3 regions of the Methylomonas sp. Uni0011 genome follow, and region 1 is predicted to be linked to each of the others. Evidence: riboswitches for the same ligand, from Rfam matches in the RefSeq annotation. Region 1 holds a riboswitch; each other region holds the start of a gene.
The links. Region 1 has a riboswitch for cyclic di-GMP ahead of AC0IM9_RS06500 (hypothetical protein). Riboswitches for the same ligand answer to the same signal wherever they lie in the genome.

Region 1 (4,210 bases):
TCCGCCTGCCGCGGGCCAGCGGGTTGGCGGAGCTTCCAGGCTTGCCGTTCGCGGTGAGTGGCGGCGACGAAACGGTGGAGTTTGTTACCGCCAACGTGGAAGCGGCGATCGCCCAACTGACTCGGCTGAATGTGCCGTTGGCAGGCTTGACGGTCGCCACGCCGAATCTGGAAAACCTGTTTCTTAAATTAACCGGCCACTCATTGAGAAGTTGAGATGAAGCATTTTTTGGCATTGCTAACAGCCCGCAATACCGAATTGATCCGCGACAAAGCCACCTGGGTCTGGAATTTCGTGTTTCCGGTGGTGTTGATCGTCGGCATCGCGGCGATATTCGACGACAAGGATACCGCGCTGTTCAAAGTGGGCGTGGTCGGCGAAGCCAGCTCGCCGATCGCCGCATTCAAGACCACCCAATATTTGCAATTTATAGACTACCCCGAGCTGGATAAGGCGCTAGCCAAACTGCAGCACCACCAGTTGGACATGGTGGTCCGGGGTGGCTCGGAAGACGGTTACTGGATCAACGACAGTGCCGCGCAAGGCTACCTGTTGGAAAAAATCCTATTGGCCGGCGATCAAACTACGACCTGGAAAAAGCAAGTGGTTTCCGGGCGGCAGGTGCGCTACCTCGACTGGGTTTTGCCTGGCATTCTAGCCATCAACATCATGCACAGCAGTCTGTTCGGCGTCGGTTTCACCATCGTCAGATACCGTAAAAACGGCGTGCTTAAACGCTTGAAAGCCTCGCCGGTCAACGCCTTCGAATTCCTGTCGGCGCAAGTCGCCAGCCGGTTGGCGATGTTGATGCTGGCGATTGTGCTGCAATTTGTGGCGATGCACGCCTTGTTCGATTTTTTAGTCCAGGGCGCTTTTGCGCTGTTGGTGCTGATTGCGGTACTCGGTTCGGTAACCCTAATCAGCCTCGGCTTGTTGATGGCGAGCAGGACCAGTAGCGAAGAGTTGGCCTTGGGCATCCTGAACCTGCTGACCTTGCCGATGATTTTGCTGTCCGGGGTCTGGTTTTCGCTGGAAGGCGCGCCGGCGCTGTTGCAGAACCTGACGCTGATTTTCCCGCTGACCCACATGCTGCAAGCCGCGCGGGCCGTGATGATAGACGGCGCCGGTTTGCGCGAAATTGCACCGGCGTTATTGACGCTGGCGGCAATGACGCTGCTGTTTCTGACCAGCGCTGCGCTGCGCTTCAGATGGGTGGAAGAGTAGCACCCGGAATCGCGTCAATTCCGGCGGCGACGCGGGATTTCACGCGGCGATTGCGTGAGATAACTTAGTTTTCGAGGGCCGGCGCCGGATTCGCCGTGCCAAGCCTTGTTATTCAAGGCGAATCAGATTTGGCCTAGTGTTTGCTCGTCGCTAATTGATTCGAAAACCCGACTTTAATCTGCCTTCGCGGCCTTTCCGTTGCAGCGTCGCTACGCCGCAACTCCGCCTGCGTTTTGTGAGGAGATCGTCGGGAGCTCGAGTTATTGGGAGGAATTGCTGGAAGCTCAGGAAGTAATCGTTCGCGGAAGCAGCGATGCCGCAAGGATTGCGGCGCAACGCCACACCCGCCGCGAGGCGGAGCCGGAAAGCCACGGGTCTTGGAACAAGACGGCCGGGTTACCGGCGGGCAAGGTTTGCCGATAGACACGGCGTCGGCCGCGTCGATTTACAAACTTGGAACCCGCCGCATAACTTAACCATCGATAAATCTACAAGGAAAAACCATGTATCTATTTAAAAAACATAGCCACAAATTGGCCTCGGCCGGCGTTCTGGCAATCGGTCTATTCGGCGGACTGTTGACAACAACCGATGCCAACGCGGCTCTTGTTAGCGGCGTGGCGAATTTAACAATCGACAATTCCGCCTTTACTTCGGCTGTACCAGGTGCCGAAGGTTGGTATATCGCTAACTTTTGGGATAAAAACCATAACGCCACGCCGATCACTCTGGATACAACCGGAGGTGTCGCGCTGAGCCAGACCGGAACCTTCAGCGTGTCGTTGGCGGTTAATAGCAATACTTCGACCATCAACTACGGGGCCGCTCGCAAGCAACAAGCCACGACGATGGACGCCGGCAACACCGCGGCCGGGCAAATCGGCTTGAGCGGTGCTTTCCGGATGGAGCCGGCGGCTGGCGGCACCTATCTCAATCCCGCCGATTTCTTTTTGAAAAAAACCGCCGGTCAATGGGACATCTATACCTACAGCAGCGGCTTTGGCCAACCGGCGCTGTTCCGTTTGGTCAATGCCTCGGAATCGGTTAACGCCAACGGCGAGTTATCGCTGAGCGGCGACGTGTATTTCACGGCTCAATCCTTTTCCTGGAACTTGCTGTTGAATGGTAGCCAGTCGGTCAAGCTGGGCACTTTCAGTCTGGCGCCATCGGCAGTGCCGGTACCGGCGGCCGTTTGGCTATTCGGCAGCGGATTGTTGGGGCTATTGGGTTCAGCGCGCGGAAAAATCAGATTGTCCGCCTAAGCCGCCAGCCGGCACCGTCGTCGATCTGCCCGGCAATATCGGCGGTGCCGATCCAATTTATCCCAGCCGCCAGTTACACCGGTTCAAACCCGGCGTCGGATGTAGCGCCGAGCGTTGAACGCTTCCGCCAGCAATGGCGCGATGCGCCTGGGATTTTCAGTTAGGGCCGGTATTGAAATCACCTCTAAAACAAGGAAACAAAATGAAATCTTTAAACGTTGTCGTGATCGCCGCATCGCTGCTCGCGACATCCGCGCACGCCGCCACCGTGTCCGGCGGTTCGTTGATCCTCAACCTGGACCGGAACGCGTTCGCTGCCGGAATCGACTTGGATAACACGCCGGCGCCGTCGATTTATGTAGAAGAGTATTTCGACGCTTCGGCGGCTTCGAAAACATTTGCCCAGTTGCGCGACTCCAACACGCCGGTCGATCTCACGAACTATGCGGCGAACGAAATCTCCGCAATCGGTCTTGAGTTCACCGTCAACGGCGCAAGCGTCGCACCCAATCCGACCAATCGGCACAACAGCCCGACGACTTTTAGCTTCGATCCCAATAACATCGCCGCCACCGCGACCGGAAACATCGGCTTGGCCGGCGGGATGCGTTATCGAGTCGATGTCGATCCACCGACCAACAGAGTCTTAATGGCCGATATGATCCTGGCATATAACCCGGCGGAGCAGCAAAAAACGCCGGAAAGTTCGGCGTGGGTGATCTATAACCAAGTCGGTTTTTCCGCCGTCGCTTTCGAATTGTTCGACGTGACAACGCAGTTAACCGGCAATGTTCTGACCTTGAACGGCAGTTTGGGGTATGGCTGGGGCTTCGATCATCTGGGCGCCGAAGTCGCTAGAGCCGCCAACGCCCGCATCGGCACCTTCAGTTTTCAAACCACGGTAGTCCCGCTGCCTGCCGCGGTCTGGATGTTCCTGAGCGGCGCACTCGGATTGGGCGCGGCCGGCTATCGGAAAAAAGCCGCTTGATGCGGATGTCGATAAACGAACGGCTGGGTTATTCCGAGTCGTTCATCGGCGTTGTTACGGCCTGAGCGTAGCCATCGCCGCGCATGATCTCGATCTTGTCAGCGCCGCCCGCCGCCGTGCACTTGAAGGCGCAGTCGTCCTTGCGCGGTTTGCCGTTGGCTTGGCACCAACGGGCGTAGAGGTTGTTCATCTGCATGGCTACGCGGTCGGCGTGCAGGTCGCGGGTGCAGAAGATGATGACCTTTTGCTCAGGCCCGCCGTTGTCGCACAGTAGTTGGAACAGGTCTTCACACATTTTGGGCGTGCGCAGATTGATGAAGAGTTCGTCGTCGAAGTCCTTGCCGATGTATTCGGCTTTGGTTAAGTCTGCTTCGGTGAGCGGTTTACCGGTTTTGATGTTGCGCGCCGGAGCTGATGATTTCCTCGCGGGTAAACACGCGGGCATCGATGTCGGCCTTGCGCTTGATGATTTCGCAGGCGGCAAGATAGCCGTCCTCCTGCGCCTGTGCCAGCGTGTATTCGTACGCCGGTTCGCCAAAGTATTCGATGTTGTGCGCGGTGATGGCATCGTCTGTGGCGATGGCGGTTTCCAGGTCCTTGGATTTCTTGTCGTGTTTGGGGGGCAGCTTGCGCGGCGCGGCGGTGAGGCTTAACTTAACGGCATTGGTATTTGGGTGGGGACTACCTAATAAATCATTTTATAGATTGATTTTAAAATAAAAAATATCTTTATAAA
Region 2 (4,210 bases), on a different contig from region 1:
CGTTGGCGGCATCGCCGACGATATTTTTGCCGTCGGCGGTGACATTGACTTGGGTACTGATATAAGCGCCCTGGCTGTATTGATTCGCGATCGCGGACTCCGTCCAGCCGGCGGTCAGCATCGAAGCCGCCAACGCCGTCACCAAGCGCTTCGCCGGGGGCGCGTAACGGCGCGGACAGGTGCTAGCCGCTTGTCCTAGGTCGATTTTCATAACATGTGTCCTCTTGGCTTGCGGCAAAAGCCGAAGCCGGCCAAGCCGGCCGCGAACAACGCGAATGCCGGCGGCAGCGGCACCACCGCGGTTTGCAGATTGAAATTGCCGACAATCGCATCGCGGGTACCGTTCAGGTGGTCGTAGCCCTCTCCCAAACCCAGATCGCCCGACAGACTGAAGCGGCTGGAATCGAGTCCCATCACGACGTTGAACAGGTTGTAAGACTGCGAGCGGAAAGAAACGTGGTTGTACAGGCTCCAGGCCGAGCGGCCGCTAGCAAGGTCGATATTGGCGGCGTCGTATTCCAAGGTGTAATCGCCGGATAAAATGCGATTGAAGTCCGAGCCGGTATCGACCCGAAACCGGAACACCCCGGCCAAGCCGATAGCACCCGTCACCGTGGCCTCGAAATCGGCCGGATCGAAATCGATGGTCGTCGGCTTGCTCCGCCGGTTGGTTAAGTTGGTGACCGAGCTGCCGTTAACGGCAAACGTCAATCCGGTTGCGGGAATCTCCGCCACGCCGGGCACCAGGTGGTCTTCCAAAATTTGGCTATAGCTCCGGCTGCGCGAGGCTTGCGCGTCGAAAAACTCTTCCAGGTACATCGACCGGGCAGGCGTTTCGTCGATATCCACGGCGGCGGCCAACGCGTCGCGATCCAAGTTCACGATCAACGAGCCGCCGGATACCGTGGCGGCCTCCGCCGGGGATAACAACGCCGTGGCCAGCAACATACCCCAGCCGAAGCGGAGCGCCGAAAATCTAGCTAAATGAATACTCATAGTCATGCTGAGGGAAATAATCTCGAAAGGCGGTGCCAGCCAAGCCGAAGCACCCGGGTATGCCCGGGTGCGAAAGCCGGCTTAGGCCGGAATGGCTGTGCGTTTACGGCGAGTGGAGGCCATCACGCCGAACAAACCGCTACCGAACAACCAGACCGCTGCCGGCACCGGAACCGCGGCCGGAGCCGGAGAAATCAGGCTGAAGGTACCGGCGCGGCCGGCTTGGCTGACGCCGTCGCCGCCGAACAGGAAGGCGCTGGTGCTGGCGGAATACCACAGTTCGCCGGTAAACAGCAGTTTGTCGCCGTCGGTGGTGACGCTGATGTTGCGGGTATCGTAGGTGGTGGACGAGAAGCTGACGTTGTTGGTCAGAGCCCAACCGCTGTTGACGCCATTATTGCGAGCGGCGACGTAGCCGAATTGGTAATCGCCGGATAGCAGCGTACCGGTGAAACTGCCGCGACTCATTACCACACCGTTTAGCCCGGCAACACCGCTGGCGGTAAAGGTCGACGAGTTGGTCAACGCGTCCTGACTGCTTCCCCACGTTAACGTGGTCGCTTTGTTGTTGCGGCCGCCGCTACCGAACGGAATGCCGGTACCGGCCAAACTGGACGGGTTGATGTCGAACGACAGCGTCGCAGGCGCCGGGTAGGTATCGTTTGCCACGCCAAGCATTTGCGACACATTCATATTGTCCGCCAACGACTTGTCGAAATAATTGGCGACATAATACGAAGTGATCGCGCCGTCGCCCAAGGTCAAGCCCGACAACAAATCATCGGGATTGTCATAGGAAATTTGGAACACCCCGCCGTTCAGCGTGCCCGCACTTGCCACGTTAGCGATTGCCAGCGCGCCGACAGCCAGGACGCAGCGTAGCCGCAGCGATTTCGATCCGATCTTTTGCATACTTTTTTCCTAAATGAAAGATATAAACGCTATAAGCGGCTTGAACGACTCAAGCCGTCGATGACTCTCGCACGAGAGGCGGCCCGGCTGTCTCGAGCTGGCGAGATCCGCGGCTTTCCGGCTCCACCTTGCGGCGGATGTGGCGAAGTGCTCCCTCCTTGAAAACCGGACGGCTGGACCCCGAACGGCATATTCCTTTAGTGAGCGGCGGTTGCTAACGCACCGGTCGGGCGGGCCACAGCCGCCACCAGAACGCTGGCAAACGCTACAACAGGAGTTCAGCAGATACCATGCCAGTCCTAACAAATAAAACCCGATGCCGATTCAGCAGGCTGGAGCGGGAAGCCGAGCGGCTGAAATATCAGGAACGGCGGGGCCGGACAGGGTGGACGGGAGATTCGAGTCGCGATTGAGAGAATGGATGTCCGCTCCAGCTTGGTCTGATGACGACAAGCCCAAGCGATGAAACGGACGGCGGAAGCTAGGGGATTTAACCCAAACACCCCCTAAGCGGCAAATGGTAACTTATTGTATTGGTTGACTATTTGGTTTGATATCGGCAAATCCCGATACCGGCCTGGGTGATTTAACATATTTAGATTGTCCCTGGCCGGATCGATGCCGCCAAGCCACCACGAGAATAGGCAAAATCGGATTTTTAAATCATAGCAGCGCTGAAAATCGGCTAGGTACCGAAGAACACATCGGCCAGATCGCCAAGCAGACCTTGCTCCGGGCAGTCGGCGAACACACCGCTTGCCGGCCGCTCGGGCTCCATGCCGCGCACGAACAAGTACTTGACGCCGCCGAAATGACGGGCGTAATCGTAGTCCGGCAGGCGTTGGCCCAGGTATGCGTGCAATACCAGACTGTACAGCCAATATTGCAGGCCGTAATTGTGTTCGCGCATGGCCTGCAGCAGGCTGGCCTGGCTATAGTCCGCCAAGGCGTTGGTTTTGTAATCCATTACAAAGTAGCGGCCGCCGTAACAACAGACCAGATCGATGAAGCCGGTCAGATAGCCGCTGATTTGTTTGGCGTCCAGCGCCTGGTAGGCCGGACAGGCGGCCAGGATCCGGTTGATGCGGGCGGTATCCACCCGGCCCGGCATGGACAGGTAAAACGGCATTTCCTTGATGCACTGGGCCGGCGCCAGATTTTTCAGGCAAAACCCCGGATCTTCGCTGAGCGGTGTGGCCGTTACCCGGTACAGCACCTCGCTCAAAATTTGCGGTTGCGCCAACTGCAGACCGTAGCGCAGGCAGGCTTGGGCGCTGGCGCGGCCGATGTCGCGGCGCCCGGCCAAGTCGGCAAACGCCACGGTCTCCAGCAGGCTGTGGATCACGTTGCCGGTGTGGGCGCCGCGCGGCAGTGCTTCATCGCCGGCCGGTTGGCCGTGGCTTTCTTCGGCTTTATCCGCCGGCAGTTCCGGCGTCTGCTCCAGGCTCAGCGCCGCCAACGCGGTGTAGCTGCTCATTTGCCAGATGCTGTGCAGACTGCGGGTTTGGCGGCGATGCGCCAACGCCAGGTCGGCAGCACGGCGGTCGGCGGGCAATTCGGCCGGCTCGCCGGCCGCTTCGGCCGGTAGCAGGCGGTACTCGAATAAATCCGGTTCGGCGCTTGCCAGCTGTTGCAGCACCCGCTGCTGGCCGGCGAAATCGCAGTCGGCGAATTCGAATAAATAGGCCATGGCCGAATCGTTGGCCCGCTCCTTGGTGCGGACGTCGGCCCAATTCAGATAACAACGGTACTTGGCGCGAGTCAACGCGACGTAAAACAAACGCAGGTCCTCGGCCAATTCTTCGAACAAGGCTTGTTCGCGGCGTGCGGCGAATTGTGCCGAACCCAGGTCGGCGACCATCGTCCCGTGTTCGTGGCATTGCACCAAAGCGGTTTCGGTTTTCAGCCGGTCGCTGCGCCGCCATAGATCGGGACAGAACACCAGCGGGTACTCCAGGCCTTTGGAACTGTGCAGCGTGACGATCTTGACCGCGTCCTCGTCGCTTTCCAGCCGCAATTGGCGGTCTTCGCTACTGTCTTGCGCTGATTGCTGAATCGCCCGCCGCAGCCAGTCCAGCGTCTTGTTGATCGCCAGATGCTCGTCGATCGCCGCTTGCTGCAGTCGCTCGGCCAAATGGTGGATATTGGTCAGCACCCGTTCGGCTTGGGGTTGCGCCGACAGGTGTTGTTCGATCCGTTCTCGCCGCAGCAGTTGCTGCAGCGTCGCCAGCAGGCCCTGGTTGCGCCAGCATTGCAGATAGTCCTGAAAGCGCGACACCCAAGCGTCCAGCTCCGCCTCGTC
Region 3 (4,210 bases), on a different contig from region 1:
CGTCATAGGCCAGCGTCGGGTCGGCCAAATGGTGCAATTGGTCGCGCATTCGTTCCACACCGGTATCGCGGGTCGGATTGGCATTGGTGGTCGAACTGATGCCGCCGGCATTGGAATGGCAGCCGTTACAGTTTGCCGTGGCGCCGAAAATCACCGAGCCGTCGGCCGCTTTCGGATTGTTCTTGGTATTGAACAACATCAGGCCGTTTTGCACCAAAGGCGATTTGAAATACATATTGGCGAGATTCAATTCGCCGCGACGCCCCAATGACAGCATATAGGCTTCCAAGGCGTCGAGTTCGTCTTCGCTGGGTAATCTGAAATCGATGTTTTCGGCCCGGATCAATGTTTTCGGCATGTGCTGCTTGATCGCGCCTTTGGCGAAGTCACGCAAGGAGCCGCCGTCCGGGGCGCCGTCGCCGGACCAGCCTATGGCTTCGGTGTGCCTGCCGGATTGCTGCGCTTCGTCATCGTGGCGTTTGAAGTATTCTTCGTCCTGCGGAAACTCGCCGTTGCCGTAACCAGGATTTACGGCACGCTCGAAGGTGAGGGTATTGGCCATGCCCAACAGATGGGGAGAACTGCGCATCACCGGCGGCCGGTCGAAGCCGTCGGCGTGGGCGACGAACAAGGCAAACTGGCGCATTAGTGCCGGCTTTTCCAGATCGGCCAATTCCGGCCGGGTTTCGGCGACGAACAGCGGGTCGCTTTTCGGTAACTTGGCGATGTAACTCGGGTCGATCGTGTGATTGTTATCCGGCCGGTGGCAGGTGGCGCAGGTACGTCCGTTGCCGCCGAAAGTCTCTTCTGTAAATATTTTTTGGCCGCGGGCTATCAGCTGCGCTAACTGTGGTTCGCTCCCGAAATTGCCGGCTTGAGCGGTCTTCGGCAGTAAGAATTCGAACGGCAGGCGATTCGCGGCGATCTCGCCGCCGGCGGCAGCCAGGTTCGCGCCCGGCCAGTCGTGCTCGGTGAAATAAAGCCGCTGCAGCAGGTTGGGCGAGCCGAACAGCAGGCCGCCGTTTTCGGGAGAGGTTCCGGCTAGGACGATTGCCGCGCCGTCAAGCGTAAAGTTCCGCATTCGCTGCGGGTCGAGTTGCAGCGTCAAACCATGGCGGCCCGCCGCCGGCTCCAGTTGGCCGACGCGCAATCCTTGCCGAGACTGCTTATGATTGTCCAGCAACCAAAGTTCGTATTGGCCGGTTTCCGGTAAACCCGATACCGTTGCCTGCAAGCGCCCGGTGCGCAGATTCAGTTGAAGGTGGCCGGCGGCCGGGCTGAAGCGTGCGGACAATGCCTTGGAATAGCTCAAGCCGATTTGCAAGTTGTCCGGGCTGGAGGATTGTTCGTGAGCATATTTCCAGCGCTGGTACAACCGGCTTAAAACTTCCGGGTCGCCGTGGCCGGTAAATGGCGCTTCCGGGGGTGGCGTCACAATGGTTCCGATGCCGAGCGCAGCCGAGAATGCCAGCGCGCGTTTATAGCGTATTTTCATAATGTTATCCGTCGTTGTTCAGGCCATGCGATTGAGCCGATGGTGTACAAGGCAGCGGTGCGGCTACCTCGGACCGGGCGGTCAATTGATAGTTGCGGATAGCAATAGCCATGCCTTTTTTATATAAATCCTTTATAAATCAAAATTTTGGCGTTTTTTTGTCTGGCGATCGGCTTGCACGGGAAAATCGGCGGTTTGCTATCGACTATCGTTTCCGCGAGTTTTCGAGTGTTAGGCGGCGCGACTGAAAACCTAAGGATTGCGCGGTTTTCGCGGGTGTGGATCTCAGTATCCGATCGTCCGATAGTGGTGGTGCCGGACTTACGCTGTTGCCCGGATGCAGGTGCCGGGTAAATCCAAATTATGTGATATCGCGCACACGCTAAGTGAAATCACACAGTATGTGTGTTTTTTATGCATTTGCAGGCGACTTGCGGTTGGCCAACCGGACTTACACAAACGGTGTCTATGGGTAATTCATTAGTTAAAACAAAGGACTAGAGTATGAGTTGCAGCTTAGGCCTGCCGGGCGCTTAGCCGTCGTTACCCAGCTGTTTTCCGGCTACACCGCGCTACCGATGCCGGATCGGCTGCTAACCGTTTTTTGCTGTGAATGTTTAATAAGTTAATGAATTTAATTAGGTATTAGTGTTGATTTGTCGTGCTGGCCAAGGCGTTGCCGCAGACGGCCAATACTGCGGCAAAATCCGCAAGCCTTGGCTGGATTTATTGTAACTTATTGAAAATTAATTAAAAAAAATAGGTACAAATTGTGCTTTCTCATTCGAGTGATAACGGAAGCGATATCACCTCCGGGAAAAAGCCGAACCTGCCGCGAGGAGGAGACGGAAATTCAGGGGTCTCACGGCGAGACGGCCTGACTGCCCTGGACTAGGCAATTATGCAATTTCTTCACTTCGAATCAGTTATTGAGGCATCAATATGATAGGCATTAATCAACAGAGCTTACGCCGCGCAATTCTGGCTGCGCTCGGCGCCAGCGTTATGGCCGCTTATTCCGGACAGGCCGCCGCTATTAGTCCGGCCAGTCTGGGTGTTATCGACGCCGGCGACAGCGCTAGCTTATCCGGCAAGGCGCCGAAAAGGGCTTGGGCTGACTACGGTACCGGTTTTAACTACGGTTGGACCCATACGCCACCCTTCAGGATTTTTCAAGTCGGCGATGATGCCGACGTCGCCGCGGGTACTCGATTCGATGTCACGGTCAATCTGAAACAAAACGGCGGCACGGCGCCGATGAACTATCCGGGATTTTCGATCTGGACCAGTGGAACCGCGCCCATGGTTACCGGTGCCGCCGACGGCAGCGGTTACGGACATGCCTGGAGTCAGGTGCGCGGGCCTTACGATGGCGGTGTCGCCGGTTACGTCGCGCCTCCCGGCCTGGGCGGCACGGGATTGTTGGGTGTGCCCGGCGCCGATTTGACTCAGGGCAGCAACGGCTGGCTGGGTGAAGGCGGCGGCGGAAACATAGTGCGCGGCCATGACGGATGGATCGGTTATGCCAATGCCGGCTACTCCTTCACTAACGGCGATGGCGATAAGATTCAAGGTCTGCTCGCGGGTGCCACCAACCCCGGAAATGTCGGTCAATACGGCGGTGGTGCCAGCGATCCGCTGAATGGTACGGCACTGACCAACGTCAACCAAGATTCACCCTACGTCTACACCGGTTTCGCGACCCTGAGTGCCGGCGAGGCGATGTTGACCCTACAGGGCTTGAAAGCCGGTTATTACTTGATCGGCTGGGCGGGTAGTTGCCCGGATGATAATGCCAATGGTCAAAATTGCGGAATCGGTGCAGGCCAAAACTATATGTTGACTATCAACAATACCGGAGTCAGTGCGGTGCCGTTGCCCGGAGCTGTCTGGATGTTCGGTTCGGCTCTATTGGGTTTTACCGCGCTGGGTCGAAAAAAACCGGTCTAGCTTATAGCGCCAGCCTATCCGCTTTGCCGAATGGGGCGTGCTCGGGTAACAAGGTCCAAATGCCTTGTGTCCGATGTTGCCCCGATTAGCTGGCGCTCACAATAATTTAGTGGTCGGTTCCCGGGGTGGTCTAGGTTGGGGCCGGCCCTGATTTCTTTGGTTTCGACTGAACGGATGCAATCGAAGGCATGCGCAGGTTCAGTCTTTATCCGACTCCCAGACCGGGGCCAAAGCAGATGCGGCGCCGGGTGAATAGCGGGTTTTACGAGGCAGGTATGAAGGTATTTCCGAGAATCTTTTTAATAGCGATCGCTTCACTGGCGGCGCTGCCGGTGGCGGCCCACGGACCGGTTCCGGTATCGTTACAGCGGGTACCGGTGCCGCCGGTGCCAGGTTTGTTGGACGGTTCCAGCCCGATCGTGGTGAATAAGGCGGCAGCGATTGCGTTGGGCAAGGCCTTATTTTGGGATATGAACGTCGGTAGCGACGGCATGGCCTGCGGGTCCTGCCATTTTCACGCCGGGGCCGACGCCCGGGTCAAAAATCAGCTGAATCCCGGCGCCAAGAGCAGCAAAGCCAGCGGGCAGACGTTCGATACGTTGGCGTCGGGCGGCGGTGGCCCCAATCATACCTTGCGTTCGCAAGACTTTCCGTTGCACCGGCTGTCCAATCCGGCCGATAAATTCAGCGCCGTGACCTTTACCACCGATGATGTGGTGGCGTCGTCCGGTACCTTTAGCGGCGAATTCAAAGGTGCTTCGCGTT

Region 2: linked by a shared signal. The riboswitch ahead of AC0IM9_RS18100 (hypothetical protein) and the one ahead of AC0IM9_RS06500 (hypothetical protein) in region 1 are both predicted to bind cyclic di-GMP.
Region 3: linked by a shared signal. The riboswitch ahead of AC0IM9_RS04880 (hypothetical protein) and the one ahead of AC0IM9_RS06500 (hypothetical protein) in region 1 are both predicted to bind cyclic di-GMP.

What each region holds. Positions count from the first base shown of each region.
Region 1 is NZ_JBVVNO010000003.1:277,872-282,081, forward strand. It holds gene AC0IM9_RS06490 (non-ribosomal peptide synthetase) at 1-215, shown strand, start outside; gene AC0IM9_RS06495 (ABC transporter permease) at 217-1,224, shown strand; cyclic di-GMP riboswitch class I at 1,552-1,628, shown strand; gene AC0IM9_RS06500 (hypothetical protein) at 1,728-2,486, shown strand; gene AC0IM9_RS06505 (VPLPA-CTERM sorting domain-containing protein) at 2,689-3,474, shown strand; gene AC0IM9_RS06510 (hypothetical protein) at 3,503-3,769, opposite strand; gene AC0IM9_RS06515 (hypothetical protein) at 3,789-4,127, shown strand.
Region 2 is NZ_JBVVNO010000022.1:40,066-44,275, forward strand. It holds gene AC0IM9_RS18090 (beta propeller repeat protein) at 1-211, opposite strand, end outside; gene AC0IM9_RS18095 (hypothetical protein) at 208-996, opposite strand; gene AC0IM9_RS18100 (hypothetical protein) at 1,078-1,908, opposite strand; cyclic di-GMP riboswitch class I at 1,983-2,062, opposite strand; gene recB (exodeoxyribonuclease V subunit beta) at 2,594-4,210, opposite strand, start outside.
Region 3 is NZ_JBVVNO010000002.1:465,746-469,955, forward strand. It holds gene AC0IM9_RS04875 (hypothetical protein) at 1-1,495, opposite strand, end outside; cyclic di-GMP riboswitch class I at 2,308-2,384, shown strand; gene AC0IM9_RS04880 (hypothetical protein) at 2,438-3,445, shown strand; gene AC0IM9_RS04885 (cytochrome c peroxidase) at 3,721-4,210, shown strand, end outside.